3 regions of the Dehalobacterium formicoaceticum genome follow, and region 2 is predicted to be linked to each of the others. Evidence: riboswitches for the same ligand, from Rfam matches in the RefSeq annotation. Region 2 holds a riboswitch; each other region holds the start of a gene.
The links. A riboswitch is a leader RNA that binds a small molecule or an ion and turns the genes downstream of it on or off. The one in region 2 is predicted to bind cobalamin.
Positions count from the first base shown of each region.

Region 1 (10,901 bases), 190 kb from region 2:
GGAAAGGAACTGCCGCTTTTTCTACCGCCGCCAAATATGCCCCCACCGGGAAAGCCGCTGCCAGGAAAACCACCCCTTGAGGATCCGGAACTGCGGCCCCATCCGCCCCGACCCGGTGAACTGCTGCGACCGCCGCTGCTTCTGTTGCCGCCAAAGGATCCGCCGCCGCTGCGACCCCCTGAACCACCGCTTCTGCCCATGTCACACCCTCCTTATTTAGGTTTGGTCAGAAAACATGTTCCATTTTATTCTTGTTATTCTTCAGTTAAATTATATCATAACCACCCACTGGTTGATATTATTTTTCCGCAAAATTCCTTCGTTTCTGGAGTTAGGGGAAAAGATCAGACACCGGAAAGAATAGAATGGACATCCACACCATAGCGTCGAACCATATCCTGCTTGGCTTGCCGGTAGGCTTCCCTCTGACCCTTTTTGGTGGTCCGGTCCACATACAGGCGGGCCAGTTCATCGGTAATCACATCCAGGAGAAGTTCCGCCAGTAAAAGCCGGGCCCCGTCTTTAAAACGACCCTGTCCATCCACATAGAGGCGTACCGTGGGTGCCTCCGTATTAATAATAATCAGCCTGTCTTCCGGGCTGTAAACAGCCCGGTCCACTTCGTTGTTTAAATTGCGCAGCTCGTAACCCCGGAACAGAACCGAAGCGTTATCCATATGCCAGGGGAGGGCGGGGTTTTCGGCAGGATGCTCATAACCTTTGCCCTGGGCATTTTCTGCTATAACAATTTCTCCTGTTGCGGAATAAGGACCGCAGCTGACGGTGATTCTTCCCCGGGCATCCACTTCGTCTCCGATAACCTTCCACTGAAAGCGTCCGTCTTCAGGTATATCCCTGGCGCTTAAAACTGTTGGATCAGGCTGTACCAGAATGCTTGGCGGCAAGTTGTATTCAACTGTGATTTCCTCTCCTTCCGGAAGAGCATCTTGATTCACCAGCAGGGATACATGAAAAGCTTTTGCTACCTTGCGGTAATAAAAGGGGGTGCTGAAGCGCAGCACAGCCGGACGGCCTGTATCAAAGGGACCCGGTTTGCCGGAACCCGGACCGGGTGAAATCATGATATTTAAATCCTCAATGGCAACCTGGTTCATCTTCTGTAAAACCTGTCCAATGAGATTTTGAGTGCGACGGGATGTTGTGGCCCGCTCAATATGACTGAGACGCTGTCTTTCCCTGTTGACAGGATCCCGGATCAATTCACTGACCCCATCGGAAAAAGCAAGCACAAAAGGATCCTTGAGGTTCAGACCTTCCCGTTCATCGCTGATAATAGGGACGCCTTCTGCCATCATCTCGCTGAGCCCGGGGCAGCGCACCGTGCCAAAAAGGAATTCCGTACCCAGTTGATTTTCAAAATTAAGAAACTGGCAGTCAAAGACGGCGGTACCGGAAATAATTAATAATCCATTGGTGCGTTCGTCCCCCTTCAAAACCAGCTCTTCGTCCAAGGATTTTTTCAAGGTGAGGTAAAAAGGAAAGGCTTTTTCCTCGTAAATGAAGGATCCGAGGAAGTCCGGTCCCACCAGCACTTCTGCTTCCGGTTCCTCAAAAGCCAGAGTCAGGGAGATTCTCTTTCTGCCCTTCAGGTTGCGGTTGGTTATTTCTACAGAGCGTCGGAATAAAATGTCCCGCAAATAGATATTGTTGCTGATGGTAGCGGAAAGGGAGGAAAAATAAGGGATATTGGTCTGAGGATTGTCCACCACAATGGTTACCATGCTGCCTGTGTCTCCGGGGGTAAGATGAAGGCGATGGTAGTCTTTTTCTTCCGCCGGCCGATCAGTATCTCCGTCGTCAAAAAGATAGCGGCCGTCCTCGCCCCGGAAAAGATCTACCCGGCTGTATCTGCCTTCAAAAATGGATTCAATCCAACCGTGACCCAAACCGAAAATAGCCTGTTTCATGCCTCGGCCGAAAAACCCCCGGCCCCCGGATACTCCTTGGGACATAAGACTATGTGCTCCGCCATAAGAAAGCACAGAACGTATGCGGTCAAAGGACATGCCTTCAGCCTGATCACTGACGGTGAGAACAGAGCCATTTTTATAGCGTTTGTAACTGATGCCAATTTTTCCGGCCACCATGAACCCCTTGCGTTCCAGCCGCACATAGCTGTCATCGCAGTTGGTAATCAGTTCCACCAGGGCTTTTTCTATCGAGGCGAAACGTCTGGAATCAATGTCAATTACCCGTTGATCTACTGGCAGTGCCAGTACTGTCATGACCATCATCCTTTCCCAACAGTATTTCTAAAATAGATGCTGCCGCCTAATTTGTGTTTTTATCACAATCTTGGAGAAACTCATCCATAGCTTCAATTAGTTCTTCCTCGTCCGGAACTTGTGTCTCAAAAGCCAGCATTTCATTAATGGTTATTGAAGGAATGACAAGAACGTTCAGCTCCTTTTTACGGTCTAAGCCTTCCCGCGTAAAGCAGTTTCTCATTTGCAAGGTAATACGATCTGTAATTTCAATCGGTAAAGACCTTACCGAATCGGCCATTAAAGCCCCGCGCACTCAGTTGCCGTTTACAAATATCTCAACGTTTAATTTTTGCATCAATATCAACTCCTATTATTTAAACCTACACTATCTACACTATAATGAAGCACTAAGGTTTAACGCAAAAATGGTTAGCTAAGTTATCTGCCAAATAACCGCAATCCTATAAGAAGAACAAAGTGTTGCACCTGTTTTTGATAATTATAAAACCTTTCCCTTCAGCTCGTCAATTAATATCTTATCAATTAGTCACAGATCTAAAAGGAAAAGTATGCCCTTTCCGGAAAGGACATACTTTTCTTTTTGATGAATCTTACCTTTTACGTATTCTTCTGGATGATCAGGGAAAGGGCATCATAAAGACGGGTTAATTTTCCTAAAAAGAGACTGCCTTTCCCGATAATCATTGCTTGCTTCATTTCTCCGTCTAATATCCTCTGACAGGCATGACCGATAAAAGGGATTCCTGAAGGGATGTGCCCTTGATTGGGAGCATAACCCGGTACCCCGAAACGGTTTATTTCTTTGCTGATCTGATCCGGGCCATATTCACCCTGGAGCACCCCTAAAGAGGCAATCATTTGATAATTTCGCTTCGTCACATCACCGCAGCCGGTAGGTTCAATAATCTCAGGGTTCACCAGTTCGGCAGCAAAGCGGTCAATTTGGGATATTTTATAACCGCCCCGAGCCAGGGGTTCACGCACCAATTCTTTGAAGACATTTTGGGGAGAATCCCCGCAGGATACTTTCATACGGCCAATCAGATCGGTGCGTATCACAGGATGAATATGATCATTGGTGCTGATCAGACAGGCAAAAGAACCCAGCATATCCTCCAGCAAGGGCATTTGGTTCTTGAGATGCACAACCCCATTCATGCCCAGCTTGGCAGTGCATCCTCCTCCGACCACCACCACGTTTTGAAATATTCCTGCCTGAACCAAGGCGGCACCCTGCATCATCCCGTGTACCGGAGCGGCACAAAAAGCGCGAATATCGGATCCGGTGGCATTCGTGCAGGAACAGGCTTCAGCAATGGATTTCGCAAAACCACCGCCCCCTTTTTGACCGTCATCGCCGCAGGATTCTTCGGATACTTCCAGGACATAATCCACTTCTGACCGTTTTAAGCCTGATTGCTGCAAAAGAAGCTGCAGGGCAAGCACCCCGGAAGCCTTGGCGGCCAAGTTTTCCCTGATGTGCCGGGCGGTCAGGGCATTATCTGTGGTATGGCCCTTTTTGACGCAGCCTTGAATGGTGCCTTCACAGGTTAGGGGCACACAGGCCTCTTCTTGAATCATTCTTTTAATTTCCTGCATTTCATATCCCGTATCTTGGGGCACCTGGACACCTTTTAAGCTTTGAAGTGCCGGGTGGGCGGCAATTTTTTTAATAGTTCTTTCCTGGAAGGATTTTTCCAGACAGACAAGACCATAAACATCTACTGCCTTCATCAGGGCGAGGAATTCTTCTTCAGGCAATATTTCACCAAATTTCCCCTTGCGCTTAGCTTGCGCTAAAAGCTGTCTAAACCAGGGGCGAGGGAGCTTTGTTAATTCCTCAGGGGCCATGTTTCCGATAAATACCTGATTGGGCAGATAGGCGAGGACTTCTTCAAAATTTCTCACAGATGACTTTTGAGTTGATGCTAAAGGGATGCCTTTATGGCGCATTTCCTCTAACATCAGTCCCGGTGTATGGATTAAAGCATAGGCGGTGCTTTTGATAATCGGAAAGCTCATGGTTTTTTGCTCCTTTGCTCTTGCCGATGGTTATTATTCAGTTGATTTCTTACCGCAGAAACATCTCGACTGATCCCCGTAACATCAAGCACCATTTCCATCATGGCCATATGACCGGCGTATACCTCAGGTGGAACTTCTGTTTTTATGACATCTTCCACAATATGATAGGCGGGGAGTCCTAACTGGACTCCTGCTAATGGACCTATACGGCTAAAATCTCCCATGGCTACAGTTTCCGCCAAAAGGGCGGACATTTCCGGCTCTCCGCTGCCTAATACCACCACGATTTCTTCCCGGGGGTATTTGGCCGACAAAGCCTTGATCTGAGCTTGGTTTTCCTGGTCCATTGCTCCGGCGGAAGTTCACACATAACAATAGGTGGCAGCAAAAATCACTTCACCCCCGGCGCTGACAACCATCTCTTCCAGAGCCTGGGCGGGGACTCCGTCCCGGTCACCGATCACCATCACTTTGTTTCCCTTTAGCATTAAGCTGCTCCTTCCTTCGCTATTTAAAGCTTTATTTCAAGTTCCCTTCCTTTATTATCTTTGATATTTTTAAAACTCGTCGCAGCTGGTATTGACTATGCCCACATTGTTGCAGGAGCACCAGGATTCCAAGCGATAATTAAGGTCCAGAGCTTGGTGAGCAGGATAGAGCACACCCCCTTCTTCCGGATAAAGGCGGATCATATCTCCCCCTACCACCCGATCCACCGGCGGATAGTGGATCGCCCGATCAAGACTGCCGGTGCTCACGATGCTGTTCACCTCCGGTTCAAAATAAAACAGAGGATTGTCCCTGCCATCAGCTCCCCCGTGTTCATAGGTAACCAGAACGGTTTTTATGCCCATCTGTTCACATTCCTTTAAGTAAAGCATGGTTTCCATAAAGGTGTTGCCCCCGCATTCCCAGGTGGCAATCACCCCTTGCGCCTGCATCATTTGCGCCATACCTGCCACCAAGTTGGCACAGCGGTACTTGCTGTCAATGTCTTCAAAATGACCCCGGCACACAATCACTCCGTTAAAGTTCCAGCTTTTGCCGTGCCTTTTGTATAACTCTTCCACAATGGGGTTGTTGGTCTGATAATAAGTGGGGGTCTGAACCGCCGTATGGGAATGGAGGGCATTGACGATGGCTCCATCCATCAGTTCATTGGGATGAATCATGGTAGGCAGCAGATCATCAAAACTCATGCCATAAAGATAATTGCGTCCATAAAGACCACAGGATTCCAATTGGTTAATGTAGATCACATTGGGTAAATCCGGGTTTTTTTCGTCAGTGGAGTAAAGCTGAAGGGAATCCGGTGTTAATTCCCGCATAACCTCACCTAAATAACGGGCGGCAATGACCCCGGCATTGCGCAGCGCCTTTTCATATGTTTCTTCATCCAAGCCGGACTGTACCGTAATCACAGGAACCACATTCCAGGTTTCGGAAAAAGGGGTTAATGGTGCATTCGGCCCGGCCATATCTAAAATTCCTTCCCGGGCAATGTAAAGGCCGCCGGCTTTCCTCAAAGGAATCAGGCAGGAGGTGATCACAGCAACCCCATCCAGGCGGTATGTGGTGCCGGAACCCCCGCGGTAAACAGGAGCTTCAATGCCCGGATAAACCACGTCGCCGCCCTTAATTTTTATTCTGGGCTCCACTGCATCCATGATATGGATAATACGGGCATTCTCTCCGGGGCCGACGATTTCTATCTTAACCTTTGCCAGGGCCGGATCTTTTAAAAGCAATTCCTCCAGCTCCCGGGGATTGATATATAATGTTCTTTGCTCTAAAAATGTTTTATTATCTAAGATAACTTTTTCAACATGAAAGGTACCCATTTCAAGGGACATGGGATAACCCCCTTTCTTAAATTGATTCTTAAACAGGCTGAAACACAACAGGCTCTTGAACTTCTCTTTGCAGTAAATCCAAAGCAGCCTGGAAAATCTTTTCCTCAATGCGTTGATTATTCTCAGGGCTTAAGGAGGGATCGCCCCATGGATGGGGAATTTTTACTCCTTTGACAATTCGGTGTGCCCCCACTTGTTTTGCCAGAGGGATCATTGCCGTAAACAATACCACCGGGATACCCTGTTTTTCAATTTCTTTAGCCAGCACAGCTCCGCCGCGCGTATCCGTACCTCAGGTGCTGGTCAGGATCACACCATCTGCTCCCATATCTGCCAAAGCTTCCGCCATCTCATGACCCATTCTTTGAAAAACATGAATGACACCGCCGCAGCCGGCTGTGACAAAATACTGATCAAAAAGGGCACCGATTTGTCCCTGCTCTTGCTGCTTGTATGCTGTTTGCACAGGGACAACGAATTCTGCCCGGGCATTAATATAGTCGGGGTTAATTCCTCCATGAATACATTCGTAGTCCCGGGATAAGAGCAAATCCAGAGGATATTTGGCCCAGTTTTCTGCATTTAAGGCTTTAATTTGATCCGGATTACCTTTGGGAACAACACCAGCCGTTGTTACAAGAGCAATTTTTGCCTTTGAGATATCACTAATTGGTGCCGGAGGGGTGACTTTTTCAAAAACAGGCAAAACCAATTCACTCTCATATGTTCTGCCCTGAAGTCTGGCTTCCAGCATTTCTACAGCCCTTTTAGCCCCTGTTTCCTCACGAAAAATTACCTTGCGGATGCCCCGGGGAAGATAGCCTTCTTTTTTGGCCGGTCCTATTTCTTCCCCCGAACTGATCCTTTGGGCAAAAGCAGCCATTTTGATGAGAGCATCCTTCATGCCCCGCATGGTTTTCGTTGTGGGCAGCATATAGATGCGTTCATTTTGCCGATACATCTCCACTCCAGGGTTGTCCGGGGAAATCCCCATCAAGGCAAAAATATCCAAAGAGTTGGTAAGATGATCACAAACAGCACCGCAGGCGATGCCATAACGGCCTGCGCCAAAGGCCGGTCCGGCCACAATTAAATCCACATCGGAATTTTGCAGCTTCTCTCTTAACTCCCCCAGAACCTCTTCCTGATTTTCCTGAAAATAGTTATCACCGCAAATAGCTGTGCTGCTCATAACAAAATCCGGCCCCAGCAACCGGGCAAGATCCTCGCCGATGCCGATGGCCCCTGCACGGAACTCCAGAGGGGCATCGCCTTTTTCTTCACCCCCAATCCCTCCATAAAATTGATTCAAATAGTGCAGGACATTTATTTGCTTTTTCATTGATGACCCTCCTGATCATTTTTGGGTATTTGCCCCAGTGAATAAATCTCCAGCATTTGCTCTGTAGGTTTTTTACCAAATAAGGTGGCCAAAAGAATCAAAACAATCGTTATCGCCAGGGCAGCGATCATTTCATGAATCCCCGTCGGCCGGGATAAAAACATTTTCCAAGCAATATAGATGATAGGACTTGCTGTCAAAGCGATCATGGCACCGGATAGATTGGCCTTTTTCCACATCACGCCTAGAAATAAAGGGATGCCGAAAATAAGGGCATATCCGCCGAAGGCAAAAGCGTTGATTTTTAGAATTAGGTCCGGTGGCTTAAGAGCCAAAACGAAGGAAAGCACACCGATCACCAGAACCATCAGTTTTGCCCCATAAAGTACCCGGGGATCGTCTTGATCTTTAATAAATAAAGGCAGAATATCATTGCTTACCGAACCGGCAGCTGTTAAAAGCAAGGAATTTGCTGTGGTCATCATGGCGGCAATAAGGGTAAAAAACAACAGAGCGGTATAGAATACCGGCAAGCCGTTGATTACGCTGGGCATAGCCATATCAGGCGATGCAAGACCGGGGTGCAGCACCCGGGCAGATAAGCCCACCAATCCGGCGCCGAAGGACCAGATCACACCAAGAATCATGGAAATAGGCAAAGCCGAACGCAGTGCATTGCTATCTTTTAAGCCCCATACCCGGGCAGTAAGATGGGGTTGTCCCCAAAAGGCCACCAGGTAAGAAACAATCAGTCCGATTTGCAAAGAAAGGGGCATGTTACCGGTAAACTGAACCAGACTCGGATCAATGGCGGCAAGCTTAAGGTTTAAATTAGTAAATCCCCCCATCATTTGCAGAGAAAGATAAACCATGACAATGGTTCCTATGGTCATAATAGATCCTTGCAGGGTATCCAACCAAGCAACTCCCATATAACCGCTTAGTTGTGTGGAGATGGCTACTGTCAAACCGATAATAATCATACCCCAAAAATAGTTCAAGCCCAGTGTGGATTCGATTAAATAGCCGGCGCCCACGAATTGCACAATAATCATGGGAACAATAAAAACCAAGGTCCAAAAAGCGGAGATTATTTTTATTCTTTTTTCACCGTAACGCATAACTAAGTAGTCCGGCGTTGTTAAGATCGAACGGCTGACAGCTACCCGTCTTAGTTTGGGAATGACAAAAACCCAGCTGATAAACATGCTGCCAAATACACCGATCAAATACATTAACCCCGCCCATCCATATTGATAGGCCAAACCGGCTGCACCTAAAAAGAGTCCCGCACTGGCAGCAGAAGCAGTCCAGGTAAAAGCTGAAACCGCACCGCCTACGTTGCTGTTACCAATTAAATAATTTTTCAGATTGCCGGTATGTTTTTTTGCCAGAAAAGTTACCACGATAATACTGGCAAAGAAAAGAATTGTACCGATGATCATTTCCAAGCTCATAAAAATCACCCTTCTCTTCATGTTTCATGAAATTTTTTATAATTTAAATAAATCTTTGCAAAACAGGGAAATCCCAATAGACGCCACCAGGAGACATAGAATCACGGCGGTTAAAAACGTCCCTGCACTTGAACCAAACATGAGCTCACCTCCTTTGGAATAGAATAAAAAAAGTCCTACGACAATTAAAAATTGTCGTAGGACTTTACCTTCATCCTCATACTTAATGTTAATAAGGCAGGTCTCCTGGCTCATGGGTCATCGCATTCATCGAAAAGAACCTTCCCAGTTCGAAACCAGTGGTTCATCTTCAAGCTCACCAATTACAGTGGTGGGTCCGCTCCGTTCTTCATTACCAAAAATTCTGTGGAATGATCCGGATTCCCTATTATCCCCAGTTGGGGCACCTTGTTACAATGTTATATAGGTTTTTCTTATGTAAATTAAATAAGAAAGCGGTTTGTATTATGGGCGTAATTATATTATGCCCCCAGGATAAAGTCAATAGTAAAGAATACCAAAGGTTGATTATTATCAAGCGCTAATTATCTGTTGACTATTAACATGAAGTTGCATATTATTATAGCGCAAAATGAAAATTCTATTATTAGCACAATCCTTAGGAATATTTGTTAATGAGGAGCAATAAATAATGATATTTTTAAATGAAAAAGAAATTAAGTCGGCAGTAACTCTTAAAGAAATGATGGATACCATTGAAGAAGCCTTTGATACTTTCAGAAGCGGTGAGTTTTATATGCCGGAGCGTATTAATGTGGAACACAAAAACAAGAATATGCTTTATATGCCTTGTTTTACCAAAGATATGATTGGCACTAAAATTCTTTCACTATTTCCTGAGAATCAAGAAAAAAAATTACCCCTCATATACGGATTGATGATGTTAAATGATTATGAAACCGGGCATCCTTTGGCGATCCTTGATGCCCAGACATTAACTGCCTTACGTACCGGGGCTGTTGGCGGGGTAGGCATGCGGCATTTTGCTTATCCTGACAGCGAGAGGGTAGGTGTTGTCGGCTGCGGAGTCCAGGGATTCCATCAGATTCTTTATGCCTGCGACCTAAGACCAATTAAACATATCTACTTATTTGATGCTTTTAATAAGGATCTTGCGGATTATATCAAAAGGCTTAACCAAGCACTGGCCCCAAAAAATCCGGAAATCACCATTTGTAATGATACTGTAGAATTATTAAACAAAAGTCAAATTGTTATCACCACGAGTCCGGCGACTGAACCGGTGCTGCCCAATCGGCCGGAGCTTTTGGAAGGAAAGTGCTTCATCGCTGTTGGTTCCTGGAAGCCTAATATGCGGGAATTACCAGATGCCATCTGGCAAGTGGTGGATCAGGTCTATACAGAACTTCCTTATGCCTGCGAGGAGAGCGGTGATCTGAGTCAACCGCTGGCGGACGGCATTCTGACCATGGATCGGGTGAAATACATGGGAGATTATCTGGCAAAAAAGTCGGCCGGGGAAACTATTCAGCTGGGGAAAACCAGATATTTTAAATCGGTAGGTATGGGATTGTTTGATCTCACGACAGCCGACCTCATTTACAAAAAGGCTTTGACAAAAGGGATAGGACAAAAGATTAATCTATAGTACTCTCACGATTTGGATTATTTAATAAAGGAGGTCAATGAAAATGCATCAGCCGGCAAGTATTTTTAATGATGTCATTGGGCCGATCATGATAGGGCCTTCTAGCTCCCATACAGCTGCCTCTGTGCGCATTGGACAGATCATCCGCAGCATGATGGGCGGAGAAGTGAGCAAAGTGGTTTTTCAATTTTCCTCTCAGGGATCCCTAGCTACCACCTTTTCCGGCCAAGGATCCGCGTTTGGTCTTGCTGCCGGAATCATGGGATTTGCAGCGGATGATCCCCGGGTGGCAGATGCCTTGGAAATAGCCGAATCCGCCGACATAATAATTGATTTTCTCATTAC
Region 1 is NZ_CP022121.1:87,250-98,150, reverse strand. Features, by position in the region: gene CEQ75_RS00435 (hypothetical protein) at 1-200, opposite strand, end outside; gene CEQ75_RS00430 (ATP-binding protein) at 345-2,246, opposite strand; gene CEQ75_RS00425 (hypothetical protein) at 2,293-2,526, opposite strand; gene grdC (glycine/sarcosine/betaine reductase complex component C subunit beta) at 2,847-4,271, opposite strand; gene grdA (glycine/sarcosine/betaine reductase complex selenoprotein A) at 4,268-4,762, opposite strand; gene CEQ75_RS00410 (glycine/sarcosine/betaine reductase component B subunit) at 4,832-6,127, opposite strand; gene CEQ75_RS00400 (glycine/betaine/sarcosine/D-proline family reductase selenoprotein B) at 6,156-7,469, opposite strand; gene CEQ75_RS00395 (sodium:solute symporter family transporter) at 7,466-8,926, opposite strand; cobalamin riboswitch at 9,146-9,352, opposite strand; gene CEQ75_RS00390 (ornithine cyclodeaminase family protein) at 9,579-10,556, shown strand; gene CEQ75_RS00385 (L-serine ammonia-lyase, iron-sulfur-dependent, subunit alpha) at 10,600-10,901, shown strand, end outside.
Region 1: it holds a riboswitch for cobalamin, as region 2 does, so the genes downstream of both, CEQ75_RS00395 (sodium:solute symporter family transporter) here and CEQ75_RS17790 (sirohydrochlorin chelatase) in region 2, are expected to answer to the same signal.

Region 2 (10,901 bases):
GTTCTTTCCCTTTTTTTATTAATTGGCGATCCAACTCCAAGAAAACACGATCTCTCTCGTTTTTATCTTCGAACAGCATATTTTGTTGTTCTTCATCTGCATTCAGCTCCTTGAGCCGTTGCTTCTGAATAATCGACCATGAAAAACCCAATACATTCCCTCCCATAAGCACCCGTTCTTACAAAATAGGAAAGTATAAAAAAAACCATTAATTTTGGCGAGGAGTCCGGGAGTTTCACCCGGCTACACGAATTTAGAGTCCGCGCGATCTATCCGATCCACCCCCCATATATTATGGTTTGCTTACCTTCAATACCTATTTGCAATTGTTGTGCCAATTATTATAAAAACGCAACGAATTAATGAAAGAATCGACGAAACTCAATTGGCATCAAGAAAAAACTATGATCGATTCCTTTTAATTTTCTCTTTCTATGGCGACACCCCTTCTTTTTTTTGTCCTTAAAAATCTTTGTTTAAGTCTGGAAAGACTTCACCCAGTCAAAATCAACTTGATTCGTCATAATTATACCACATTTTTTTATAAATAAATCATCTTTTTAAAAAAAGAGATTTTTTTGGGGCATCAGATGGAATTTTGCTTGATCTGATGCCCCAGAAAACAATTCAGGACCTTTGCAACACTTATTTCACGTTAATTTCCCCCGATTCTTCTTTGAGCAGGGCTTGAACCAAGCCATCAATAGAAAATTCCTCGGCAGAAATCTGTACCTCCAAGCCTGATTCTTCGGCTGTCTTTCTCGTTACCGGTCCAATGCAGGCAATCTTCACATCTTGAAGCAAAGCCAGGTTTTCCTGCCCTAAGATCTGTATAAAGTTGCGCACTGTTGAGGAACTGGCAAAGGTAATAATATCAATTTCCTTTTGGTTCAACCATTCCAAAAGGAGATCTCGATTGCCCTCTCCGGGGACCGTCCGATACATATCTATTTTGTCAACCAAGGCACCATGGGCAGTAAGCTCTTCCGGCAAAAGTGTACGTGCAATATCCGCCGTGGGCAGCAGTACTTTTTCATCTTTTTTGATTCTTTCTTTCAAACCTTGGGCTAAAGCTTCCGCCTGATATTCATGGGGAATATAGTCGGCAATAATGCCTCTTTCTGCCAAGGCCGCTCCGGTGCCTGCGCCGATCGCACTAATCTTCACTCCACACAGACTGCGCATATCTTTTTTCATTTCTTTTAAGTGTTTAAAGAAAGTTTCAACTCCGTTGATACTGGTAAAAACGATCCAATCATAACTTTGAATCTGAGCAAATTTCTCATCAATGAGGGAGAAATCCTCCGGTTCCAGGATTTTAATGGTCGGAAAGGAAAAAACCTCCCCCCCTAAATCCTCAATTTTTTCTGCCAGGACACTGGTTTGTTTTCTTGTTCGGGTAACCAATATCTTTTTACCGGAGAGAGGTTTCTTTTGGAACCAGTCCAGTCGGTCATGCAAACCTACTACCTCCCCGACAATAATGATGGAAGGAGGAAGCAGTTTTATATTCTGTACAATCTCTTCGATGGTGGCCAATGTACCCACGGCTTTTTTCTGGTCCGGAGTCGTTCCTTTAGAAATCACAGCCACAGGGGTATCCGGATCTTTGCCAAATTTAATCAAATTATTACAGATACTGCTTAGGTTTGATAACCCCATTAAGAAAATCAATGTACCCTTCAGTTGCGCCAGCACCTGGTAATCAACACTGGAAACATTTTTTTCCGGTCGTTCATGTCCGGTAATAATATGTACAGAAGAAACAAAATCACGATGGGTCACAGGAATCCCCGCATAAGCTGGCACAGATATGGCCGAGGTAATTCCCGGTACGATCTCAAAAGGAATTCCTTCCTGGCGCAATTCTTCCGCTTCTTCTCCGCCTCTGCCAAAAAGATAAGGGTCTCCCCCCTTTAATCGGACAACAGTTTTTCCTTCTTTAGCCTTTTTTACGATGAGTTTATTAATCTGATCTTGAGGAAGGGCATGACAGCTGCTGGCCTTGCCCACATAAATAAATTCGCTGCCCTCTTTGGCAAAATCTAAAAGTTTTTTATTCGCCAAACGGTCATAGATCACCACATCCGCTTTTTTTAAGCATTCGACAGCTTTCAATGTGATTAATTTATAGTCTCCCGGGCCGGCCCCTACCAAATATGCAGTATGGTATTTATTTGTCATTACCTGTTCCTCCTATTTCTTTGGACAATGTTTTTTCACGAATTTCTGCGATTTGCCGCAGAACCTCCGCTGTTTTTCCGGCCTTTAACAATTCCGGAAGGGTGGAGTAGACCAAAGCTTTAAAATATGCTTTCCTTTGATCGATTTGTTCTATTTCCCGAAGTGCCCAAACTCGTTCCCGCCCCAACAATTGGAGAAATTCCTCATACTCTGCTCCATAACGCTCCTCCAATTCTTGACGAATCTTCTTGGATAATATTGGGCTTTTGCCATTGGTAGAAAAAGAGAGTACCAGATCACCCCGTTGAATCTTAGAGGGCACAATGAAATTACCGGCAGCAGGCTGGTCCGCAATATTAAAAAATACCCCAGTATCTAATGCTTCCCGGCTGATCTCCTCACTCACCTTTTTATCATTGATGGCGACATAAACCAAATGAAAGCCTTCAAGATCCCCTTTTTGATAAGGCCTCCTGATCAAATTAATTTCCCCTGCGTCTGCCAATTGAACCAATGGAGCCATAATTTCCGGACTGATTAAGGTGATATCTGCCCCTGTCTCTTTAAGGGTCAGAGTCTTGCGCAGCGCAACTGCCCCGCCTCCTACAACGAGGCACCTCATCTTACTTAGATCAACCATCAAAGGATAATAGTTTCCCAAATTACACAGACTCCTCCTTATACAGAGTCTCTAAAATCTCTGTCAGATCTTCCTTGTTTTCCAGGACAGAAAATTGTTTTAATCTGACCATGGGCGGGGAATAAATCTTTTTGACAAACCCTTTTAAAATGACGGCCATTTTAGCCTCATCTTCCGTATTTTTCAATCGGTCAATTAAATTGGGCATTTCTTTATTTAAGACATGTTCATGATAGCTTTCAATTTGTTTAATCGCAGGAAACAATGGGATACATTGCAGCCACTGATCAAACTCATCTACCGCTTCTTCAATCAAAAAGCGCGCTTTCTCCCCGGCCTGCCGCCTTTTCTCCTGGTTTTCGGTTTGGATTTTTTCTAATGCATCCAAATCAACTAAGGTAATGCCTATTAATTCCCCTACCCTGGGGTCGATATCACGGGGCACCGCCAGATCAAGATAAATACTGCCTTTTTTATAGCCCACAATCTCTTCTCTTTTGATTACCAGGTGAGGTGCTGCTGTAGAGCTGATCACAACATCACAGATGAAAAGATAATCTTCAATTTCATCAAAAAGAATGATTTCGATGTCCGGATAAACTTCCTTTAAAGATCGAGCCGCTTCATAAGTGCGATTGGCTACCAGGATGCGGGAAAAACCCATGTCTTTCAGGTAAGTCAAGGCTAAGCGGTTCATTTTCCCCGCGCCAATTAGCAGTACATTGCGCTCTTGATAATCGGATAAAGATTTTTCCAAGTATTGAATCGCCAGATAACTGATCGAAGTGGGATTTTGGGATATTTTTGTTTCCAGGCGCACTTTTTTACCATTGGTAATGCCATCCCGAAAAAGTCTGTTTAATACCCGCCCCGACATATGTAATTCCAAAGCTCTTTGATGGGCTGATTTTACCTGTCCTAAAATCTGATCTTCCCCTAAAACCTGAGAGTCTAAACCGGCGGTCACCTGAAAAAGATGGGTAACACAGTCCATATTTTCTTTGACATAAAAATATTGATCCAGAGTCCCCTTTTCCAACCCATGAAAAAGGCAGAAAAAATCTTTAATTTGTTCTATTGCCTGGGGCATGTCTGAATACACTCCATAAATCTCGCTGCGATTACAGGTAGAAAGAATGACCGATTCATCCAAAATCAAACTAAGCCGGTCATAAGCTTTTTCAAATTTCTTCTTTGTAAAAGCAAGCTTCTCTCTAACTTCAATCGGTGTATTCTTATAACTCACTCCGACAACAACAATATCCATTTAGTACACTCTTTTCCTCATAGTTTTTGTTAGGTAGTTTAGCAAAATAGAAACTACTTTACGGCAAGAGCCCGTTCAAAGAGAATGTCCGCCAATACCGATTCCGGACCAAGAGGTTTGGCCAATTTAAAGGTTACATCCGGATAATCGGGTGCAATTTCATTAAGCATATGAGGAATATCTTCCTTGATATGAATCCCCTCATATAAAAAGTATGGGGCAAAAATTATTTCTTGCACGCCGGTTTCTGTTACCTGGGCAATAGCCTGGGGAATAGTAGGTTCGTTATGCTCCATAGCTGCTCCAGCCACCTGATCGAAACCACCCTTAGCTCGAACCAATTCGACAATTTGATTAAAGGCATTCACTGCATCTTGAGATCTGCTGCCGTGGCTAATAATAATTAATGCTTTATTCATGATTCTTCCCCCTTTTTATCATAAGAAAACCTGGCTTGCGCTTGTACTTTCAGAAAGTATAAAAAAACCCTTAGCTGTAAGCTAAGGATAGCACCCGCAAGCCAATCCAAAATAATCATTCTGCGCCCTTCCCCAGGCAGCATCCGACTTTTAGGCAGGTCTTCTGGCTTTCGGTTCATTCTCCTCCCTACCTTCCCACAACGATCCGTGCAGTGGCATTACAGGGATTTGTCTCCGATTACAGCAGCGGGTCCGCACCGGAATTGCACCGGTTTCCCTATTCTCCTTTTCAGGCACCTAAAAGATTATTAACAATAGCATATAAACAGAGTTCTTGGCATCAGGTGGAGTTTTTACTCCATCTGATGCTTAGAAATCGTTATCCAGGAGCTTAGCGCCGCTTATCTCCCACTTGGAGAAGTGGGAGTTTTAGCGACGGTTAGCTATCGGATAAATTATATCATATATTTATTTAAATGAAATAGCAAATTGCTTTCTATATTGAAATACCTGCTTTAATTATTCCATATCATTATAAATCTTAGTCCTCTTGAACCATGATTTTTGTCAATTCCAGGGGTTCAACGCGGGTATTATTGCGATAGGCACGCATATTACCACCGGATATTTCATCAATCAGGGCAATATGATGATCTTCTCCCACCCGGCCAAATTCAAATTTTATATCATATAATTCCAGCCCTTTTTTGGCCAATTCATCTTTGACAATATTACCAATCTGTTTGGTAAGATCCTTGAGAATTTCATATTCCTCTTTTGATAAAATACCCAGCATATCTAAGGCATCCTTTGAAATCGGAGGATCGTTTCGATCATCATCCTTAAGAGTCACTTCGACCAAAGCATCCAAGGCTTGTCCGTCCTCAGCATACATTTCATAACGGCGCAAAAAGCTGCCCACCGCCCGAAAACGACAGATTACCTCCAAGCCTTTACCAAAAGGGGCGGCCTTTTTCACAGTCATAGTTACTTGATCTAAATCGGCATCAATGAAATGAGTCGGGATGCCCATTTGATTTAATTTTTCAAAAAAGAATTTCGTCAGACGAAGCCCGGCTTTTCCGGCCCCTTCCATAGAAAGCCCTACAGTATTGGCTCCGGGATCAAAAACACCATTCACACCGGTTACATCATCCTTAAATTTTAAAAGATAATTTCCGTCTTCTAAAGCATAAACATCTTTGGTTTTTCCTTGATATACAAGATTCATGATCGAAGCCCCTTTTCATAATATATTGTAGTGCTTTAACCCTTGATATTTTATTTTATCCATTTTAACAAAAATTTCTTCATAAGAAAAGAAAATAATTGCAGGAGCTGATTGTTATTATGAAGAAATCAAATGACAAGTTTTTGATGTTTTTAAAGCAGCAAGGTAAATTCTCTAAAATTAGGGTATAATTCAAGTAAACGTGAGAGGATCGAAAAAGTGAACTCGTTCAGCTAAAGCTGAACATCGGGGCTTCAGATGGGGAATCTACCCCACCTGAAGTGAAAATAGGAGCTCCCACTTATAGAAGTGGGAGTCTTGGAATTTGATAAAGAGGAGCGGGATGATGAATAAAATATCGATTAAAGACTTATATCGGGAACCGGATCTTTTTTTAAATCAAACAATCAGTGTTGAGGGTTGGGTAAGAACCCTTAGGGTATCTAAAAACTTCGGTTTTATCGAAATAAATGACGGTACATTTTTTAACAACCTTCAAATTGTTTTTGATGAAAATTTAAATAACTTTCAGGAAGTTGCTAAATTAACCCTAAGCTCAGCCCTTCATGTGGAGGGTACCTTGGTAAAATCCTTGGGCGCCAAACAGCTCTTTGAATTAAAAGCAAGCGTCATCGAAATAATCGGACTTTCTGAGCCTGATTATCCCTTGCAGAAAAAAAGGCATTCCTTTGAATACCTGAGAACCATTGCCCATTTACGGCCAAGAACCAATACCTTTTCTGCTGTTTTCCGTCTCCGGTCAACACTTGCCTTTGCCATCCATAAATTTTTTCAGGAAAAAGGCTTTGTCTACGTGCACACGCCCATTATTACCGGCAGCGACTGTGAGGGGGCGGGGGAAATGTTTCGAGTTTCTACTTTGGATTATGAGCAGCTGCCTAAAAACCCCCAGGGACAGTTGGACTTTGGCGAAGACTTTTTTGGCAAGGAAACCAACTTAACTGTGAGCGGACAATTGGCGGTAGAGACCTATAGCATGGCCTTTAAAAATGTTTATACTTTCGGCCCCACCTTTCGGGCAGAGAACTCAAATACGGCCAGGCATGCGGCGGAGTTTTGGATGATCGAACCGGAAATGGCTTTTGCCGATCTCAAGGATAACATGCATCTTGCAGAGGAACTCCTGAAATATTTCATCCGGGAGATGCTGGAGAATCTCCCGGATGAAATGGCCTTCTTTAACAGTTTCATTGATAAAGCTCTGTCGGATCGTTTAGAGCAGGTCTTGAATGCTGATTTCGCTCGGATCACTTATACAGAAGCGATCCAATTATTGCAAAAATCAGGGATCAAATTTGAGTATCCGGTGGCATGGGGCCAGGATTTACATACGGAACAAGAGCGGGCCTTAACAGAGCAAATTTTCAAAAAGCCGGTTTTTGTCACAGATTACCCCAAAGAAATTAAAGCTTTTTATATGCGGCTCAATGATGATGAGAAAACAGTGGCGGCTATGGATTTGCTGGTTCCCGGGGTAGGAGAAATTATTGGCGGCAGCCAAAGAGAAGAACGCTTGGAGATCCTGGAAAACAGAATGTCCCAGCTGGGTTTAAATCACCAGGATTATTGGTGGTATTTGGACACCAGAAAATACGGGGGTACCCCTCATGCCGGTTTCGGCCTTGGTTTTGAAAGGGCAATCATGTACCTTACCGGCATGACCAATATCCGGGATGTGATTTCTTTCCCCCGAACCCCGAAAAATGCCGAGTTTTAGCCAAGTTTTAACGTAAGAAAAGCAGGATTTCCCCTGCTTTTCTTTTCTTTTAGCAATATTTTGAAATAGTTGTTAAAAAAACAAGGGTATCCTGCATGATATTTTTTATTTCTGTATATTCATTGGGTTGATGGGCTAATTCATTAATTGTGGACCAAACCACGGCGGGAATATTTTCTGCCCGGAGCATGGCCGCACATGTTCCTCCGCCAATACCTCCGCAATAAGCCTGAATGCTCCTTTCGGCCAGAGCAGCCTTAAGATTTTGCACCACCAAAGCATCCTGAGCAGTGGGTACCGGAGCATCCACTTTCTGTAAAAATTCATAGCGGATACGTACCTTTTCACGATACTCATAGCGGGCAATGGTTTTATTAATATGATCTGCCAGCTCCGCCAGTTTGAATTTTGGCAAAACCCTCATATCCATGACAAAAACATCTTCTCCTGGAATTATATTCGGACTTTCCACATTGGAAAATTTCTGGGTCAGTTCAAAAGTGGAGTAAGGAGGATCAAAAAGTTCGTCATGATCCGCATAAAGTTCCTTTAAGGTATCTTCCAGTTCCACAGCCAAATGGGCACCCACCGAGCCGGCATTGATCCCTAAATGGGGCATGGAGCCATGAGTTTGTTTCCCCATTACTGTAAATTTCAGCCAGGCAATGGATTTTTCGGCAATTTCGATAAAGGTTCCGTCCGGAGATCCGGCATCGGGCACAATGGCTTCATCCTCGGCTGAGAAAACCTTCCTCCTGATCAACTCTTTCAGGCCAAAATCGCTGCCCGTTTCCTCATCAGCGGCAAAAATAAAACCGATATTGCATTTAGCCCGGATTCCTTGTTCCTGCATCACCAGACAGGTATGAAGAATGGAAATGATTCCTTGTCCGTTATCCTCCACACCCAAACCATAAATACGCCCGTCTTTTATTTCCGGTTTAAAGGGATCGGTATGCCAAGCTTTCAAATCACCAGGAGAGACGGTGTCCGTATGGGCGATAAACCATAGAGTTTTTGCCTTATTTTCCGTACCGGGAATTTTGGCAATAATATTTAACCTTTGCCCCTCCTGAACCTGATCATCAGCCACTTCGATAACTTCAAAGGAGACATGGTGCTCCTTTAATACCCCTAAAATCCATTGGCAGCGTTCATATTCACCTGTGCCGTTGTTTTGGGGATTAATGGCTGGAATGGAACTCATGGCCACCATATCAGAGACAATTTGTTCCTGCCTGCTTTCCACCAGGGTAGTCAAATCTTTTATATTCATAGATCTCCTTCCTTTTCGTATCAATAATTCTAACTTTATAGTGATGGAATCATACTATATTTTAACATAAACCTCCATTTCAGACTATGGTTAGCATCCGGCGTCACCTTACTCCGGCTTTTGATAAGAGCATTATCATCCAAAAGGGATGTTGACGAACATATTAAGAAGTGTTACTCTAAAACATGGTGTGTCAGCCCATTAGTTCAATTCAATTTAAAGGTCATCATTTGTGCTTATACATAACATAGGAGGTTTCTGCTTCATGTTTATCCTGCAGCCTGATAATTTATTCCTTTCAAATATTTTATTCTACATAGCAGCTGCTTTTTTTTCTCTTTTATTAAGAAAAAAACATAAAATATGCAATATTCTTGCTAATCTTCTTTGTATTGCAGGAGCATTCCTTGGTATCCTGGCTTCCTTAGGATATATGATATCTGATCATGAGATATTAAGGCTGGTTCATTTTAGCACCTCCATTCCCCTCATTGCTCTCGATCTTATTATCGATGATCTGACAAGTTTTTTTGTGCTGGGTTTATCTGTCTTGGTACTTGCTGTATCCCTCTATTCCTTAGGCTATAACACCCACTACTACGGAAAAAGGCCTATCGGTCTTTTTAATTTTCTTTATGCTTCTTTTATTTTATCCATGTTCTTGGTTATGACTGCTGGAAATACAATTTTTTTCTTTATCGCCTGGGAAATTATGTCACTCCTCTCTTATTTTCTCGTAGTTTTTGAATCTGAGAAAGAAGAAAATCAAAAAGCAGGCACCCTCTACATTATTATGACCCATATCGGAGCCACTTTTTTATTAATTGCCTTTATGATTATGTTCCGCTACACCGGATCCTTCGATATCTTGGGGAGTTCTGCTGTCATACCGGCAGCAGCAAAAAATATCATCTTTTTATTGCTCCTCGTTGGCTTCGGAACTAAAGCCGGGATGATTCCCCTGCATATTTGGCTGCCTTATGCCCATCCGGCGTCCTCAAGCAATGTATCAGCCTTAATGTCAGGGATCATGATTAAGACCGCCATTTATGGCCTGATCCGCTTTGTGCTTTTATACCTAAACATCCAACATAGCTGGTGGGGCATATTAATCCTCTGCCTCGGTGTGATATCCGCTGTATTAGGGATTGCTTATGCCCTCATTGAGCATGACATCAAACGACTTCTTGCTTTTAGCAGTATCGAAAATATCGGTATTATTCTCATTGGTTTAGGGGTTAGTTTTATCGCATTTGCCCAGCATAATTTATTTGTTGCTTGTATAGGGCTTATGGCAGCTCTTTTCCATACCTTTAACCATATGTTGTTTAAATGCGGTCTTTTTCTGGGAGCGGGCGCAATCCAATACACCACCCACACCAAAGATATTAATAATTTAGGCGGTTTAATCAAAAACATGCCGGCAACTTCTGTTTTTATACTATGTTTTTCTCTTGCTATCTCCGCCATCGTGCCTTTTAACGGCTTTGTCAGCGAATGGCTTACGTATCAGTCCTTATTTATCAATATTGATCTGGGACATGCCGGCGTCAATATGCTGTATCTTCTCGCCGCAGCTGCTCTGGCTTTATGCGGAGCATTAGCCGCGGTGTGCTTTGTCAAGCTTTTCGGCATCTCTTTTTTAGGTCTTGCCCGCAGCACCCAAGCAGCAGAGGCGAAAGAGGTCCCCATGCCCATGCTTTTGGGGATGGGTCTTCTTGCTATGATTTGTCTGGTACTGGGCATTTTCCCTCTTTTTCTCTTAAGGATCGTGGACAAAGTAGGTTTGTCCTTCACCGGCCTCTCTGTCACTGATCATCTTCAAGGAGGATGGCTGATGGCCTACCTGCCCTTACAAGTGGAAGGTAACAGCATCACCCCATGGGCTTTTTTTCTTGCCTTATTAATCCTCATCCTTATCAGCCTGGTTATGGTAAGAATCCTGGGAGGAAAGTACCGGGAAAGAAAATATAACACTTGGGATTGTGGATTCAAGGAATTAACCCCCAGAATGCAATACAGTGCTACCGGGTTTTCCAAACCCTTAAGAATTGTTTTTAAAATTCTATATCGACCTGGTCGGGAACTGAAAACAGGAGAAGGGACTTCACCTTATTTCCCTCTTTCCCAAAAATATCAGGTAAGT
Region 2 is NZ_CP022121.1:3,664,253-3,675,153, forward strand. Features, by position in the region: gene pylSc (pyrrolysine--tRNA(Pyl) ligase large subunit) at 1-151, opposite strand, end outside; gene cobA (uroporphyrinogen-III C-methyltransferase) at 646-2,184, opposite strand; gene CEQ75_RS17780 (precorrin-2 dehydrogenase/sirohydrochlorin ferrochelatase family protein) at 2,174-2,845, opposite strand; gene hemA (glutamyl-tRNA reductase) at 2,847-4,091, opposite strand; gene CEQ75_RS17790 (sirohydrochlorin chelatase) at 4,145-4,510, opposite strand; cobalamin riboswitch at 4,647-4,826, opposite strand; gene CEQ75_RS17795 (phosphoribosylaminoimidazolesuccinocarboxamide synthase) at 5,052-5,741, opposite strand; gene asnS (asparagine--tRNA ligase) at 6,088-7,479, shown strand; gene CEQ75_RS17805 (M20 family metallo-hydrolase) at 7,529-8,755, opposite strand; gene CEQ75_RS17810 (proton-conducting transporter transmembrane domain-containing protein) at 9,021-10,901, shown strand, end outside.

Region 3 (10,901 bases), 870 kb from region 2:
AATATTTGAGGCAAATGTACGGGTTTTACTCTGTCCGTAACCCCGTAAGTCCATGGCCAGGGCGATTTCTGTGGAACGCCTCACCGCTCGGTATAAAAAAGGCAGAAATGTGGGAATTATTGCCTTGATTTTGTCCCAGACCTTTTCCATTTTTAGACCTCTGATACTCTGGCTTTCAATAATCGACAGATATTCAGCCTTCATCAAAGGTAAGAAACGAACACCCAGTCCCACCAGCATGGCAAACCGATAAGGGACTTTAAACTTCATCAGCATCAAGGTGAATTCCGTCGGTGAAGCAGAAGTTAAAAACTGCATGCTGGCAAAAACAATTACAGTTGTTCTCAACATACCAAGAACTGTGAGGGGGATGGCTTCACTGTAGATCTTAATCATACCCCATTGATAAAGGAGCATACCTTCCCGGCAGAATAGCAGCTGAAGAATCAGCATCTGCAGTCCTAAAAGCAACATGATTGCAATCATCACCCGATATTGTTTCAATGAACCCTTTAAGATCAAGGAAACAGTCATGCCCACACATAAAACAACGATAAGTTGAAAGGGTGTTTCACAGATTAAAGCGAAAAGAATCATCAGCCCGTACCAGGCTAACTTTGTGCGGGGATCCAATTTATCGTTCAGTTTTTGTTTCGTTTTTTCCATTGATTCATAAGCAACAGACGATATCTCCATTTTTTAACCTCCTCGCTCTTCGTCCCGGTTGTTAAATGAAATAATATTTCCAAAATCCAAATCAATGTCGATTAAAGGTTTAAGATGTTCCTTCAGTTTACTCGTTGAGATATCCAGTTGAAGCCGATGGTTATACATGGCCACGATGCGGTTGGAGTAGTTTTGGGCCATGGTCAAATCATGGGTAATGAGCAGGACTGTCTTTCCCAGCCTCGATAAATCAGCTAGTTTATCCATAATCATATATCCTTGATTTTCGTCAAGACCCGAGGTCGGTTCATCAGCGATAATCAGTTCCGGATCGCTGACCAGAACAGATGCCAAGGCTAAGAGCTGACGCTGACCGCGGCTTAAACGTTGAGGATGCAAATCCTTATATTTTAAAAGACCCACGAATTCTAGACTCTCATCAATTTTTCTGTCCATCACCTCCTTTTTTTCGCCCCTCAGTTTCAAGGAAAACCCAACCTCTTCCCGCAAGGAACTGGCAAAAATCTGATAGTCAGGGTTTTGAAATAAAAATCCGATCCGGGAACGGATCTTATTTAGATTTTCCTTGATTAAGGATTCATGAAAAACATCAATGGTACCTTTAGTGGGCAGTAATAAACCAACGATCATTTTTGCTAATGTTGATTTTCCGGAACCGTTTAAACCGATCACCGCTAAAAAATCCCCCTGATAAATCTTTAAATTGACATCCTCACAGCCTGTGTAATTGTTTGGATACCGGTAAGATGCATTTTTGATATTGACAACAACCTCCTTTTCCTGACGGTGTTGATGATTTTTGCCCCGCACAACGCTCTTATTTTGAAATCGTTTTTTTAGTTCCTCATTTCGTTCTTTCAAATATTCCTCAGGGAAATATTCCCTGACGATTTCCCCTTCTTCCATATAGAAAACTCTGTTGGCATAGGTAATAACTTCTTCGATGCGATCCATCACCAAAACAATGGTCAGATCTCGGGTTTTATTTAAGTGTCCCAATCTTTGATAAAGCTCATAGCGGCCGCGGGGATCCAATTCGGCCGTAGGCTGATCAAGAATCAGCATCGGGGCACGGAGGGCCAAAACACCTGCCAAAACTACCCGTTGAGCCTGCCCTCCTGAAAGAGACGCGGTCTGTCTGTTTTCAAAGCCTCGAAGCCCCACAAATTCCAAGGTATCTTTCACAATCTCATCGATTTGTTCCATCGGTAATTCCATGTTGCCCAGTCCAAAAGAAACATCATCGTAAACATCCAAACTAATCAGTTGATTCTGAGGTTCCTGCATCATATACCCCACATACCGGGACATTTGATTAAGACTTACGTCTTTAATATCCTGACCCATCAGGGTCACTTTTCCCTCCAGCTCCCCTTGATGGTAATGGGGAATTGCCCCTGTGATCGTGTGGAGAAGAACGGATTTTCCTGATGCCACACCACCGGTAATGACAATAAAATCCCCTTTATTAATCTTAAAATCAATGTTCTTCAGGGCAGTATTGGCTGTTTGGGGGAAGAAAAGCTTTTCAATTTTGATCTGAGCGATGGTTTCCATGGCGACAGCTCCTATATATGCATAATGGAAAAAATATTAGAAAATAAAAAAAGTTCCAGCTTGTAATAAGCTAGAACTTTACCATTGTTCATCTCGAAAATTTTTCAGGCAGGTCTCCTGACTTATAGACTAATATGTACGCCTTCCCAGTGAACCCAGTGGCAAATGCACATATTTTAACGTCTAATTACAGTGGCGGGACCGTCCAGGATTTATAACCTGGTTCCCTATTATCCCTTTCGGGCACCTAAAAAATATCTGGTTTTCAATTGAGCCCAGTATAAGCCAATCTATTTGTTTTGTCAACCTAAATTTTTATCTTTCTGATCACTTGTCCCTGATGAGGCTATCAAGTATAATAATCCCATTGGAGGTGTTTTTATGGCTCTTTCTTGCGGTATCGTTGGACTTCCCACAGTGGGAAAGACCACTTTTTTTAATTTATTGACCAACGCAAACATTGAAACCAGCGCATTTTATTCTGGAAAAACGGCAACAAATATCAGCACAGCATCGGTTCCCGATGAGCGGATTGATTTCTTAACCCAAATGTTTCATCCCAAAAAAACCACCTACGCTCAAATTGAAGTCATTGATGTCCCCGGTTTGGTGCGCGGCTCCAGTCAAGGCCAGGGAACAGGCAATGAGTTTTTATCAGCGGTGCGGGATGCGGATGCTTTGGTTCATATTGTACGCGCTTTCAAAAATGATCAGGTGCTTCATGTGGACGATTCTTTGGACATCATTCGGGATCTGGAGACCGTCAATATGGAATTACTTTTTGCGGACCTGCAATTGGTGGAAACTCGTCTGGAACGTATTAACAGCACTAAAAAGAAAAAAATGGAGCATCCCTTAGAAGAGGATCTGTTATTAAAAATCCAGGAAGCCTTGGAAAATGAACAGCCTGTGAGCACTCTTTCCTTTTCTGAGGAAGAAAGGGAAGCTATTAAACATATCACCTTTTTAACAGACAAGCCCATGTTGATTGTGGTGAACCTGGATGAGAAACAATTTACCGCCGCTTCCTATCCCCAAAAAGAAGTAGTCCATGATTACGGAAAGGAACATCAGATGATGGTTTTAGAGATCTGCGCTCAGGTTGAGGCGGAGATCAGTCAACTGGAGGCAGAAGATAAGGCTGTTTTCATGGAGGACCTGGGCATCAGGGAGCCGGGCATTGACCGCCTGGCTCGGGCAATCTATGACCTTTTAGGCTTAATCTCTTTTCTTACTGCCGGGGAAGATGAGGTACGTGCCTGGACCATCCCCAAAAATCTCCCTGCCAAAAAAGCGGCAGGAAAAATTCATTCCGACATTGAAAGAGGCTTTATCAGAGCGGAAATTGTCGCTTATCAGGATTTACATGAGGCAGGATCGATGGCTAAGGCCAGAGAAAAAGGCCTTTTCCGCTTGGAAGGAAAAGAATACCTGGTACAGGACGGAGATATTATTAATTTCCGTTTTAACGTTTAAGGATAAACAGGGTAAAACAGGGGACGGTTCTTTGTTTTGAACATATGTTCAAAACGAAGAACCGTCCCCTGTTTTACCCCCTGTTTATCCTTTATTTTGATGCAGCAAATAATCTAAGAAAACGTCCCGTGCCCTGGTGGCAGCAGTATTTTTGGAGATTACGGCGTAGATATTACGCTTTAAATCAAGATCTGGTAGCATCACTTGTTTTACCACGCCGGCTTTAATAAATACATCCGCTGCCCAATGAGATACAAAGCCTACCCCTAAATTATTAATCACACCGGTGATCACCGCTTGGGTACTACCCAATTCCATGACAATTTTTAAATCCGATTCCTTAATCCCCTTTATTGATAAACAATCCTTTATCACATTACGGGTGCCGGATCCCGCCTCCCGGGAAACCCAATCCAGGGAAGACAGATCCTGACTGGATAGCTCCTCCTGAATCGGATACTCCGTCCCTGCGATCAGCACCAGCTCATCCTGGAGGATAGGAAAATACTCCGCATGATTTGTTTCCACCTTGGCTCCTACTACACCCAAATCAATTTTTCGATCATATAGAAGATCCACCACTTGACCGGTATCGGTGATAGTTAAAGAAATATTTATCCCCGGATAAAGCTTCCGAAATCCCCCAATAAAATTTGGCATGATGTATTCACCTGGAATCGTACTGGCTCCCAGAGCCAAGTTGCCTTTTTTCAATGATTTTAATTCATTCATGCTTTCTAGTGCCCGTTCATATACAGTCAACAATTCCCTGGCTTCCCGGTAAAAAATTTGACCGGCATCCGTCAGCCGCACTCGCTTATCATTACGGACAATTAATGGAACCCCCAGATGTTCCTCTAATGATTTAATCTGAGCGCTTATGGCCGGCTGAGTCATAAACATTGCTTCTGCCGCCTGGGTAAAGCTTTTTAAATCAGCTACAGCAATAAAAGCCTTTATCTGCCTGATACTTGACATTTTACTTCTCCCGTACTTTCATAGTGTTTTTTTAGGTTTTAACAGACTTTTCTTCATGGAAAATCATATATATTATTCGCGCATTAATGATCCATTCCTGCCTGGAATAAAAAATAATTATTATCGGAATAAAATTTCTTTATGACCAACAACAGGTAAACAGGGAGGTAAACAGGGGACGGTTCTTTGTTTGAACATATGTTCAAACAAAGAACCGTCCCCTGTTTAGACCCCCTGTTTACCACATTTCTAACGATTTCGGGTAATTTCCAAGCGTGCTAATTCATCACACCGATTATTATAAATATTATCAGCATGTCCTTTCACCTTAATCCAAGTGATTTGATGCTTTTCAGCCAGCGTCAAAAGTTCTTTCCATAAATCTTGATTTTCCACCGGCTCTTTTTTGGAATTTTTCCAACCGTTTCGTTGCCAATTCTCCAGCCAGTGTTGATTAAAAGCATTGATTAAATAAGCACTGTCACTATGAAGCTTTACCCGGCAGGGCTCCTTTAAGGATTTACAGGCTTCAATGGCTGCCGTTAATTCCATACGCTGATTGGTAGTCAGAGGAGTAAAACCGGAGATTTCTTTTTGGTGCCCTCCGTAAATTAGAACAGCACCCCATCCTCCCGGTCCCGGATTTTTAGAACAGGCTCCGTCGGTATAAATCGTCACTTCTTTCATATCGGGATCTCCTTGATCTGTTTTCCCATTTATTATACCTGATTTCCCCTCCTCTGTGTCCTTACTGAGGGAAATTTTCAAAGCCATATTCAAAGAGCGCGGTGGCATCCGCATACCGTCTTGAACTTCCCAGTACGGTAGCAATTAACCATCGATCTCCTTTAACTGCGGAAGCAACCAAACATCCCCCCGCCGCATTGGTGGTACCGGTTTTAATCCCATTGGCTAAAGGGTAATAATCTAAAATTTTATTAACATTACGCAATGTTTTCTTTTTAGTTTCTTTTTTTGTATGATCCTGCCAAACAATGTCCACCTCACGCTTCTGTACCGTCTCAGCAAAAAAAGGGTTGCCCATGGCCGTACGAGCAATCAACGCCAAATCATAGGCCGTAGAATATTGACCGGGTACGGAATAACCGTTAGGATTGCGAAAACTGGAATTGTAAGCCCCAAGAGCCCATGCTTTGTGATACATAAGCACAGAGAATAGCTGGGGATCTCCGGCCAAATGCTCTGCGATGGCCACAGCTGCATCATTGGCCGACCATAAAAGAGCGGATTCCACTAAATGATCCAGAGAAATCCAGTCTCCTTTGATAAGCTCAATGGTCTGTCCCACATATGTTTGATGAGCTTTTTCTCCTACTTCAACCAAATCACTTAGATTGCCTTGCTCCAAAGCGATTAAACAAGTGAGCATTTTGATTGTACTAGCCGGGTGTCTAAGTTTATGAGCATCCTTCTCCCATAAGATTTCTCCGGTATGACCATCTATCAAAACTGCTGTTTCTGCACGCACCTTTGGCTCCGCCCCCGCCATTAAAGGGTGGAAAATCACCCCTATCCCTATAATGACCCAAAAGATTTTTTTCATGACACACCTCCTGACTTTTATTATTTGTCATGTTTTTTTCCCTATACGCGAAAAAAAATTTATGATTCTTGCAAGTTATGGTATAATAAAAATTAAGGGGTGAAATAATTTGAAAAAATCTCTAAGCAGTACCATCTGGGAGTATGGGAAAAGTTTATTATTAGCGGTGCTCATAGCCTTAATCATCCGTACCTATTTGTTTCAAATCACGGAAGTTTACGGCCAATCCATGTATCCTACCCTCCATGACCATGACCGTTTATTTACCAATCGTATTGGCTACACCTTAGGTATGCCCAATCGGGGTGATATCGTTATTTTAAATGCACCGGACAGGCCGGGTACTTTTTATGTAAAAAGAGCCATCGCCTTAGGCGGAGATAAACTGCGCATTGAAAACGGCAAGGTTTATGTGAACGGCAAGGAGCAAAAAGAATCTTATATCAACGGATCTTTCACGGACGGAGAAATTGATACTGTGGTGCCGCCGGGAACGGTTTTTGTTATGGGAGATAACAGAGGGAACAGTCATGACAGCCGCAGTTCCGATGTTTCTTTTATTCCTGTGGACGATATTGAAGGAAAGGCCGTGTTCCGCATTTGGCCATTTGACAATCTGGGAAAAGTAGAGTGAGCTCGTTCAGTTAAAGCTGCACAAAAAAAACGCCTCTAAGGCGTTTTTTTAATAACCTAAATCTTCACCTACCAGAATTACTGTAATATCACTAAGCAAGGGCTTCTTCCTGAGAACAGAATAAATGCGGCAGGCTCTGCTTTTGGTCTGGCAATCACTGCAGATCCCCTGCTCTTTGCAAGGATTTGCCATATTCAACCTTTTATTGTTCATCGGCGCGGCAATCATTTCAATCCTTTCATAAGCGGCCTTTTCATTAACACAAATTTTGTTGATTCCAGCCACAATAACAATCTTTTTCGGTCCAAAAGTCATCGCTGCCACCCGATTTCCTGCTCCATCCAGATTCACCAAGCGGCCATCCAGGGTTATCGCATTACTGCTGCATAAAAATACATCACTTAAAAGCTGTCCTCTGCGGATCTTCATCTTTTCTTCATCAGATAAACCAGGCACATTATGATTCAGCACTTGAGCCCCCATAGCTGCAGCTTTTTGAGGGATCTCCAGATCTGAGATCGTTACTGACCCACCCACACCAACTGTGCTTTCCGGGGTAATATATTTTAGCACTTCCTTTACGGCCTCGTCCCGGGTGGCAACGTATACTGCATCAAATTCGTTTTTAATTAAAGCCTTGGTAACTTGTTGCCCCAATGTGTCCCGATGCCATTGTTGAATGCTCATTAAGAGCCCTCCTTTTTCATTTGTAATTTTTACTTAGGTCAGTATTTCTCTGGGAAATGGAAAAAACCTCTTCCTGATATCACAGATGAAGGAGATATTTTTAATGAAAAAATTTGTTAATGGCAGGAGTTGAGCCCTCGAAAGTAGAATTTGGTATTAAAGAGAGCGAAAAAGCAAAAATAGACTTAATAAGTGAGGAGAGGGAATTATGCATGTTCGTTCAAAGATGACCAAGGAACCGGTAACAATCACTAAACAAACAACGATTGCCGATGCATTGGAATTAATGCGCAAACATAATATCCGTCGTTTGCCTGTACTGGAGAATGATAAATTAGTTGGCATCGTGACGGATCGGGATTTAAGCGAGGTATCCCCATCGCCCGCTACCTCCCTCAGTGTTTTTGAAATCAATTATTTATTGGCAAAAATGAAAATTAAAGATGCTCTCCCCAAAAAACAAAAAGTCATTACCATTGAGCCTGATGCTTATGTAGAAGAAGCAGCCATTAAAATGCGGGAACATAAAATCGGTGCCTTGCCCGTTGTGGAACAGGATAAATTAGTAGGTATCATCACAGAAACAAATATTTTCGACGCTTTTATTGACCTTTTAGGGGTGAGAGAACAAGGCTCCCGCATCGATATTGAAGTGGAAGATCACCCTGGAGTATTGGCTAATGTTACCCAGCTCATCCAAAAAAGCGGTGCGAACATTTCCCGGGTGGCTGTTTTCCGCGAAGAGGGTAAAACCTTTCTTGTCATTCGACTCACCACTTTTTATGGAGAACCGATTATTAAAACTCTGGAAGAAAGCGGTTATAAGGTTGTTGCTTACAAAAGCTATAACGATTACCAATAATTATCAATTAATAAAAGCCAGTTAAAAAGCACCTTTTTTTCCCGGAGAGTGAAAATCAGGTGCTTTTTTATTAGCTGAACGAATTCACAATTATTCAGGGAAATAGCGATTCAATCGCCCCAACATCTCCATATCGGCCTCCCCGTCCACCTGCATCATATGATAAGCTTCAAAAAGCTTGACGGCTAATTCCGTAGCGTTACCGTACCGTCCGTCAGCATAATCCATCTGAAACCCCAGTTCCTGCAAACGATATTGAAGTATGGCTACATCCTGACCTGTTGATTTGACTTTCAATGGGCGCTTAAAGCCCCGAAAATCAGGAGTGTAGCCGGTCACGATCACTCTTGTCCCCATAGGAATCCAGGGATAAATCTCTTCCACATCCCGATTAAACATGCGAAAGCAGCCATGGGAAGCAGCCTGTCCAATAGACCCCGGTTTATTGGTCCCGTGGATGCCGTAAATCCCCCAGGGTACATTAAGCCCCATCCATCTGGTACCAAATCCTGTTCCCCAATTGAGGGCTTTATGGATGATTTTGTATTCCCCCACCGGGCTGGGTGTTTTTGACTTGCCGATGGCAATAGGATAAGTTTTAAAGACCTGTCCGTCATCTAAGATGTGGAGTTGATGGGTATTCAGATCCACCTTAATCGTCACCACACCTTTGGGACCTTCCTTTTCTTTTTTTGTTGCGATGACTTGCTCATACAATAAAGCCAATGCATCCCATGTATTGTGACCTACTACGCCGTTGGCGTCTAATCCCTGCTGTTCTTGAAAATGGCGCACGCCTTCTTCTGTACGGGGACCATAGCTCCCATCTATCTTTCCTGAATAGAACCCCGCCTTTTGGAGCAAATCCTGCAGCTCCAAAATATGTGCGCCGGACTGAACCGGTTCCGTGTGCTTCAGTTCCGGACAAGATAAATTGTCCGTGCAGGCTACGGAAGGTAGGGAACCTTGAAAAAAAATACAGCAGAAAAGCATGAGTAAACATAATTGTTTTCGAATATCCCTTCACCCCTTTCTTGATATCTTAATGCTCACAAACATCAATTAGATTTTGATCTGCATTAAATCTCCCCAATTCTAAAAGCCCTAATCCATATTTGGCGACAAAAATGGGATTGTCATGATGCATTGGTCCTAGAATGTGCAGTAAGTTTTCGCCCCTAACCTTATACAAGTCAATTTCAGTCAAATGAGCCAAGCGCATAAAGAGCAATACCACATCCATATTTTCCATAAAAGGGATCAAGGGAATCTTTAAATACCCCGGCTTGGAATCAATAATGGGAATGTCCCCATAATTACCCGCCGGCATCCGGTAGTTTTCCTCCATCTGTCCCATTAATAATCCGGCCCGTTTAAGATACGTCTTTTCTCCTGTATATTGATAGGCATCCAGCAGAGCAAGCATATATTGGGTTTGATCAGTGAGTAAGGCTGGGGCAGAGGTTTCCGGTGCACAAAAATGACTCATGCCCTGACCAAAACGATAGCATCTCGTCCATAGTAAATCCAATACCTGAAGTCCCAGCTTTAAATAACGGGGATAATTAAAGATTCGGCCGGCACGAATCAAAACAGATGCCATAAGACTATTCCAATTGGTATAGGGAATTCTATCCAGATGATTTTCCCTTCGGCTCCCACCGAATAACCCTGTTTCCTCATCCCAAAAATCTGTCATCAAATAATTGAGTGTCTGAAAAACAGCTCCTTTATATGATTCCCATCCATAAATATCTATAGCTTTCAAATAACAGCTTAACAGGCCGGCATTGCTCTCCAATAATTTTTCCTGATGGGCATGGGTCCAGTCTTTACGTTCACAAAAGCGAAAGAAGCCCCCATTTTCCCGGTCGTAAAGCTCCCCCGCTAACATCTGATCCAAGGTTTTCCGCACCATCATTACTTCCTGAGCATTGGAATATCCCATCCCAAAAGACAACAAATAGTCATATATTTCCGGCAGCGGAAATTTGATTTCCCCATCATCAATAAAAAAGCCCCCAAATTCCTGGTCATAAGAACGATCAAGGATTTGATTAATTTTTCTTAAGGAGAGAGACGGTTGTATGGCTAATGTTCTATCTGCTTCGTCCCTTCCTTGATGTTTATCTTGAAGGGCGTTTGCTTGAGCATGAAATCGGCTGCTGTTATGGCAGGCATGTTTCCCATGTTTCCTGAAACTCTCTTCCAGGAAACTGATCATTTCCCTGCCGGATAAATAGTTCTCCCCCTGGAGAATCTCACCTTCAGCTGTCAATATGATCACACTGGGATATCCTCCGAAATGATACCGATCAGCCACATGGGGATATTGATCTACATTTACCCTCATGCAAACAAATTTATGCTTCAGCCATTGCTGTACCTGATCATCCTGAAAAGTGGTTGTTTCCATAATGCTGCACCAATGGCACCAAGGAGCAGTTAAATACATT
Region 3 is NZ_CP022121.1:767,820-778,720, reverse strand. Features, by position in the region: gene CEQ75_RS03875 (energy-coupling factor transporter transmembrane component T family protein) at 1-696, opposite strand, end outside; gene CEQ75_RS03870 (ABC transporter ATP-binding protein) at 700-2,244, opposite strand; cobalamin riboswitch at 2,335-2,510, opposite strand; gene ychF (redox-regulated ATPase YchF) at 2,626-3,720, shown strand; gene CEQ75_RS03860 (selenium metabolism-associated LysR family transcriptional regulator) at 3,805-4,698, opposite strand; gene rnhA (ribonuclease HI) at 4,948-5,385, opposite strand; gene CEQ75_RS03850 (D-alanyl-D-alanine carboxypeptidase family protein) at 5,447-6,262, opposite strand; gene lepB (signal peptidase I) at 6,372-6,896, shown strand; gene CEQ75_RS03840 (lactate utilization protein) at 6,945-7,583, opposite strand; gene CEQ75_RS03835 (CBS and ACT domain-containing protein) at 7,792-8,445, shown strand; gene CEQ75_RS03830 (L,D-transpeptidase family protein) at 8,536-9,438, opposite strand; gene CEQ75_RS03825 (DUF255 domain-containing protein) at 9,488-10,901, opposite strand, start outside.
Region 3: it holds a riboswitch for cobalamin, as region 2 does, so the genes downstream of both, CEQ75_RS03870 (ABC transporter ATP-binding protein) here and CEQ75_RS17790 (sirohydrochlorin chelatase) in region 2, are expected to answer to the same signal.